2 regions of the Novosphingobium sp. PhB55 genome follow, and region 1 is predicted to be linked to the other one. Evidence: riboswitches for the same ligand, from Rfam matches in the RefSeq annotation. Region 1 holds a riboswitch; the other holds the start of a gene.
What was found. A riboswitch is a leader RNA that binds a small molecule or an ion and turns the genes downstream of it on or off. The one in region 1 is predicted to bind cobalamin.

Region 1 (3,399 bases):
CATCAGAACCGGCTCCTCAGTCCGAGATAGACGGTGCGGCCAAGCGTGCCGTAGCCGCTCACGGTTTCGTACTTCTGATCGCCCACGTTTTCGATACGTCCTTGAAGAATCAGGCCTTCCATGACCTGCCACTGGGCGCGCACATCCACCAGCCAGTAGTCGTCCAGCGTGGCGGTGCCGGTCGCTGCATTGAAACTTTCACCCGAATAGCGCGCGGCCAGGCTGGCGCGCAGGCCCTGCGGCAGCGCCACGCCCAGCTCGGCATTGGCGAGATGACGCGGCACGCGCTGGAGCTGGCGGCCGTAAGTGCTGCTGCCTTGCGTGCGATCCTCTGCCGCGATCCAGCTGTAGTTGCCCTGGGCGAAGAGAACGCCCCACTTGGCCGACGCGGCGAGTTCCAGCCCGCGCGCATGGCTGGCCTTGACGTTGGCATAGTAGCCGAAGCGCGACGTGCCCGTGCCCGTGCCGGGAACGTAGCAGATGTCCGGCAGGGTGCCGCTGGCGGGGCAGTAGGCAAAGTCGATCAGGTTGTCGGTATCGCGCTCGAACCAGGTCGCCGACAGGCGGAGGGCTTCGCCGAAGCCCTGCTCGGCGCCCAGTTCCCAGCCTTTTGCCTTCTCCGGCTTGAGATCGGCCACGCCGTACATGCTGAAGAGCTGGTAGAGCGAGGGCGCCTTGAAACCCTCGTCATAACTGGCGCGCAGTATCGTGGCGCCGCCATTGGGGGTGTAGACCGCGCCCGCGCTGAACACCGTGTTGCCGCCGAAGCGCGACTGATGGTCGTAGCGCGCGCCGCCATTGAGCGTCAGCCCGGTGAGCGGGGTCACGCGCAGTTCGCCGTAGACGCTGTCGGTATTCGCCCGGCTGGGCACGAGGGCATAGGCCGCGGTGCTGTTCGCGGGCGAGGCGGTGGTCATCCGCTGTTCCTCGCGCTCGGCGCCGAACACGGCCTGGATGGCCTCGCTGATCGTATAGGTGCCCTGGTACTCGAAACGGCGCACGCGGCCATGGGCGTCGAACGTCAGTTGGCGGACCTGCCGCGCGGGGTCGAAGTTCTCGCGGTCGGTCCCGGTCTGGAGCACGGCCACGCGGTTCGCCAGCCGGGCGTCCAGCAGCGCGAAGTTCACCCCGGCATAGCCCGACCATTCGCGCGTCCGCCCATAGGCCAGGGAGTCGCCGGAGGTACCGTCGAACGCGTTCCGCGAATCCGACCAGTAGCCGCGCAGATCCAGCGAGATGCCGGGCGCGACGCGGTAAGTCATCGTGCCGCTGGCCGCGCTGCGCCGGTAGCCGTCGTCCTCCGTGCCGTTCGCGCGCGCGGAGATGCCGTCCGTGGCGAAGCGCGAGGCGGCAATGCGCCAGTCGACGGCCTCGGAGGTGCCGCCAAGACCCGCGCGGGCCGAGACGGTGTCATGGGTTCCTGCTTCCACCGCGAAGCTGCCTTCCAGCGGCGCGGCCGCGCGGCGGGTGCGGACGTTGACGACACCGCCGATGGCATCGCTGCCCCAGAGGATCGATTGCGGACCGCGCAGGATCTCGATGCGATCGGCATCGTCGATCAGGAAATTGGCAAAGCCATAGCCTCCCGCCGTCGATGAGGCGTCCGACAGGCGCATCCCATCGATCACCATCACCGTCTGCCCGGCATCGGCACCGCGAATGCGCAGCGACGTGGTGGTGCCGTAACCGCCGTTGCGCGACATGCTGATGCCGGGCGTGCGCAGCAGCACATCGGTCAGCGCGATCGGCTGGGCCGCAACGATCTGCGCCTCGTCGAGCACGGTGACGGTATCGGCCACCCGGTCGGCCGCAACGGGCGTGCGCAGGGCGGTGACCACGATGCGCTCGTCCAGGGGCACCGCATCGGCCTCCTCGGCCAGGGCCGCGAGCGGGTGCAGCGCCCCTGCAAGGGCAAGCGCGAGAGCCAGGGGGCTGGCGGCGGGAATTCGGCAGTTCACGGCATGTCCTTCGCACGAGCATCGACCCGGCCGGGTCGGCACGCATGCGAAAGGCAGGGCCTCTGCCGCCCATGCAGCGGACGACGCCCCCCTCCCGCGCGGCGCGTGCCGGCACGGCAATGGCTGTCGTTGCGCGAGGAATGGCCCCGTTCGCCCGGCTCACCCTGTCCGGTCGAAGAACGACGGCGTCAGGCAGGTCTCCTGGCTCACGGGTCAGTGCCGTTTCGGCCGCCTTCTCAGGGACTTGCATCCCCAATGGCGAATTGGCCGCACGGCTCGCCGCTTACAGTTGCAGGGGCAGCCCGGGCATTCACCCGCGTTCCCTTTTGATCCCCTTGCGGGGAACCTGTCGCTGGAGCGCCCCTATCCCGGTGGGGTGCCGCGTGCAAGAGCCCGGCGCTTGCGCTGGTCATGTCCCGCGCTTGCGCTTGCCTTGTCCGACGCTTGCGCTCCCTGGCGAAGTACCATAGGCCCGCCGGGCCAGGGGTGCCCGCAAGGGCTTAATCGGGAAGTCCGGGCCAGAGGGGTAATCCCGCTGGAATCCGGCACTGCTCCCGCAACTGTAACCGGGGATGCGCCCCGCCAGCACGCCATTGGCACCGCGCGGTGCCGAGAAGGCGGCGGAAGGCGCGCCGATTCCAAGAAATCGGGCCCAGGAAGTCAGGAAACCGGCCCCCAGCCGTCGATCCTTCGCGCGGGCGGGATGTACCGGGCGGACGGGGGCCATGCCCGATGCGGAGCGCTGCTCCCCGCGGACCCGGTCTTTCGCGAGACGACAAGCCGTACTTGCGCCCAGGAGGATCGAACCGTCATGCCGCCCTGCCCCTTCCGCCTTTCGGATACCGCTCCGTCCGGACGATATTCGTGCCTGCCCGCATGACGGCCTGTCCCGCCCTGCTGGTCACCGCGCCCTCGTCGGGACAGGGCAAGACCCTCGTCACCGCCGCGCTGGCCCGCCGCCACCGCCGCGCCGGGCGCAAAGTGCGGGTGTTCAAGTGCGGGCCGGACTTCCTGGACCCGATGGTGCTGGAAAGGGCCAGCGGCGCGCCCGTCCACCAGCTCGACCTGTTCATGTGCGGAGAGCGGGAATGCCGCGCCCTGCTGCACGAGGCCGCGCGGGACGCCGACCTGATCCTTGTCGAAGGGGCGATGGGCCTGTTCGACGGCACCCCCTCCTCCGCCGACATTGCCCGCCTGTTCGGTCTGCCGGTCATGGCGGTGATCGACGGGGCATCGATGGCGCAGACGTTCGGTGCGCTGGTCCACGGCCTTTCCACCTACCGCGCCGACGTGACCCTGGCCGCCGTGCTGGCCAACCGCGTCGGCAGCGCGCGCCATGCCGAACTGCTGGAGCGCGGCATGCCGGACGGCGTGGAATGGCTTGGCACCCTCCGGCGCGATGCCGGGCTCGGCCTGCCCGAACGGCACCTCGGACTGGTGC
Region 2 (3,399 bases), on a different contig from region 1:
ATCGCGGGCAGCGTACCCCGTGCAGAAGCGCGGCGCTGCGGCCATGATCCCGCCTCCTGGCGGGGCGGCAGGGTGGGTCATTTGCGCGACTAGCCCCGGATCATGACAGCACGGGGTCGGAATATCGCCTTGCGTCAGGGGCTTGCCGCGTTGCCGGAAGGGGGCGGCGATTTGCCGCAGCTTTGCGTGAACTCTTGCCCTCGTTCGGGCGTTCAGGCTGCGAGCGTCAGGGGAGCAACCGGAGGGAGGAGCCCGATCATGGAACATCTCAGTTTTCCCAACGAAAGCGCCGAATACCGCCGCGCGCGTAATGAACTGCTCGATGCCGAAATGGACCTGCGGCGCCAGACGGAAACGGTTGCGGCGATGCGCCGGGCGCTGCCCCCCGGCGGGACGATCAAGGAGGACTACGTCTTCGAGCGCATCGGGGATCATCAGCGCCCGGAGCAGGTGCGGCTGTCGGAACTGTTCGCGGGGAAGCCCAGCCTGATCCTCTACAGCTACATGTTCGGTCCCGAGCGCGACGAGCCCTGCACCGGCTGCACGCATCTGCTGGACGGGCTGGACGGGGCCGCACGGCATGTCCCGCAGGCTGCGGCGTTCTACGTCGTCGCCCGTTCGCCTTTGGCCCGTCTGGTGGCCTGGGCGCGTGAACGCCGCTGGCCGCATCTCCGGTTCCTATCGGCCGAAGGCAGCAGCTACACACGGGACTATTTCGGCAACACGGCCGGCGTAACCCCCGCCATGCGCCAGGAACGCGGGTACGAGGACGGCAAGGACTGGGACGAGCCGATGATCAACGTCTTCCGCAAGGATGGCGGCGAGGTTCGGCATTTCTGGGGCGGCGAACTGCTCTACGCCCCGGAGGAGCCGGACCAGCACCATCGCTCGCTGGATGCTTTGGACCCGGTCTGGGGCTTGCTGGACCTCCTGCCCGAGGGACGCGGAGATTTCTTCCCGAAGCTGAGCTACCGCTGACCGGGGGGCTCTAACCGCGCTGCCGGCGCGCGTGCCTGTTTGGACGTGGCTCCATGAGACTTGCGGATCGGCATTTCCTGCGTTAGCGCCCCGGTGCCCGCCCAATCCGTCAGGATCGGCGGGCAAGATCGCGCCGGTGCCTCGAACGAGGCTTAATAGGGAACGCGGTGAGAGGGTTCGTCCCTCAAATCCGCGGCTGTCCCTGCAACTGTGAGCGGTGAGCAAGATGCCGTGGCTTCCCCCGGGAAGCCGGCCACTGGATCGCGGGCGCCCGGCGCCACGGTCCGGGAAGGCCGAGCATCGCGCTTTGACCCGCAAGCCAGGAGACCTGCCGGCGCATCGGTCGCTCTTGCCCTGGCCCAGGGATAGGCCAAGGCTCGGTACTCCGCGTGAGCGACGAAGCCGTGCGGCTGGGGCTGCATCGGCGCGCAGGACGGGCGTTCATCGCGCCCGCCCGTCGTTGCGTGCGGACCGACGCCCGTCGGCAAGCCCCGGTCATCGTCGCTGCGCGCGAGAGGATGATGCCGTGCGGCAGGATGAAACGCGCGTCCCGATGACAGGCTTCGCCTTGCGCGGATGGTGCCCGGATGCCTGGCGTCCGATGATGGCCGGAGACGGGCTGATCGTGCGCGTGAAGCCCCGGCTGGCGCGCCTGACCGCGGCCGAGATCGCGGTGCTTGCCGATCTGGCGCGCCGTTTCGGCAGCGGTGCGATAGACATCACCAATCGCGCCAATCTCCAGATCCGCGGTGTCCGCGAGCAGGGCTGGCAGGATTTGCTGCGCGCCCTGGTCGACCGGGGCCTGGTCGATGCCGACGCCGGTCTGGAGGGGCGGCGCAACCTGCTTGTCGCACCCGGCTGGGATCGCGGGGACGATACCGCGCGGATCGCGGAAGAACTCCTGGGCCGTCTGGGCGAGTTGCCCGAATCGCCCGGAAAGATGGGCATCGCGGTCGATGCCGGCCCCGTCGCCACACTGCTGGACAGCCCCGCGGATTTCCGCATCGAGCGCGCGGAAGCCGGCGGCCTGCTGCTCCGCCTCGACGGGCGCGAGAGCGGGGTTTCCATCCTGCCGGAAGAGGCCGCAGACCGCCTGATCGCGCTGGCCCACTGGTTCGTGGAGACCGGCGGGGCCGCGGCCCGCCGGGCCTCGCGCCACACGGCCGCTCTTCCGCAATGGGCGCGGGGGGATAGCCGTCCCGCCGTCGGAGCCGCTGCGCCGCATGGCTACGGGGTGCCGTTCGGGCGGATCGAGGGGGAGGCACTGGTGCGGCTGATGGCAGCGACCGGCGCTGCGGCCCTTCGCGTTACGCCTTGGCGGCAGCTTCTGGCGGAATCCGACGTGCGAGAGCCGGTGGAGGGCTTCATTCTCGATCCCGGCGACCCGCTGCTGCGCGCCGATGCCTGTCCGGGCGCGCCGGCATGCCCGCAGGCGACGGTCGAAACGCGCGAACTGGCGCGCCGGTTGGCGCCGCATGTGTCCGGGCGCCTGCACGTTTCCGGCTGCGCGAAAGGCTGCGCGCGCGCACGGCCGAGCGACGTGGTCCTGACCGGGCGCGACGGCGCCTTCGACCTCGCCCTCCGTGGCCGCGCGGGCGACCCGCCGACGCGGGGCGGCCTTTCTCCCGACCATGTCCTTGCCCATTTCGGAGCCTCATGAATGGCGCATATCTACGAAAAGGATGGCGCGGCCATCTATCGCCAGTCGTTTGCGACGATCCGCGCCGAGGCGGACCTCGCGGCCTTTCCCCCTGACGAGGAGCGCATCGCGGTCCGCATGATCCACGCTTCGGGGCTGGTGGAGCTGGCGCGGCACATCCGCTTCTCGCCCGGATTCGCCCGCGCGGCGATGGCGGCGCTGGAGGCGGGTGCGCCGATCCTGTGCGATGCGCGCATGGTGGGCGAAGGGATCACCCGCGCCCGGCTTCCCGCGGACAATGCGGTGATCTGCACGCTCCAGGATCCGCAAGTCCCGCAAATGGCGCAGGCGATGGCGAATACCCGCTCGGCGGCGGCGCTCGAACTCTGGCGGCCGCACCTTGGCGGGGCCGTGGTGGCCATCGGCAATGCGCCCACCGCGCTGTTCCACTTGCTCGACATGCTGGAGGACCCCGATTGCCCGCGCCCGGCAGCGATCATTGGCTGTCCGGTGGGCTTCGTGGGGGCGGCCGAGTCCAAGGCCGCCCTCTGGGATGCCTGCCCGGTGCCCTGCTGCATCGTCGAAGGAAGGCTGGGCGGCAGCGCGATCACCGTGGCCGCGGTCAACGCCATCGCGAGCAGCGCGGAATGAGCGTGGGAACCGTACACGGCGTCGGACTGGGCCCCGGCGCGCAGGACCTGCTGAGCGTTCGCGCCGACCGATTGGTGCGCGGAGCCAGGCATGTCGCCTACTTCCGCAAGGCCGGCCGGCCCGGTCAGGCG

Region 2: another riboswitch for cobalamin. It lies ahead of EDF57_RS07235 (cobalamin biosynthesis protein CobG); the one in region 1 lies ahead of EDF57_RS09595 (TonB-dependent receptor).

Annotation. Positions count from the first base shown of each region.
Region 1 covers NZ_SODQ01000003.1:442,222-445,620, reverse strand. The annotation lists gene EDF57_RS09600 (DUF1636 domain-containing protein) at 1-3, opposite strand, end outside; gene EDF57_RS09595 (TonB-dependent receptor) at 3-1,958, opposite strand; cobalamin riboswitch at 2,132-2,323, opposite strand; cobalamin riboswitch at 2,426-2,650, shown strand; gene EDF57_RS09590 (cobyrinate a,c-diamide synthase) at 2,823-3,399, shown strand, end outside.
Region 2 covers NZ_SODQ01000002.1:680,008-683,406, forward strand. The annotation lists gene EDF57_RS07230 (DUF899 family protein) at 259-978, shown strand; cobalamin riboswitch at 1,096-1,329, shown strand; gene EDF57_RS07235 (cobalamin biosynthesis protein CobG) at 1,505-2,638, shown strand; gene EDF57_RS07240 (precorrin-8X methylmutase) at 2,639-3,268, shown strand; gene cobI (precorrin-2 C(20)-methyltransferase) at 3,265-3,399, shown strand, end outside.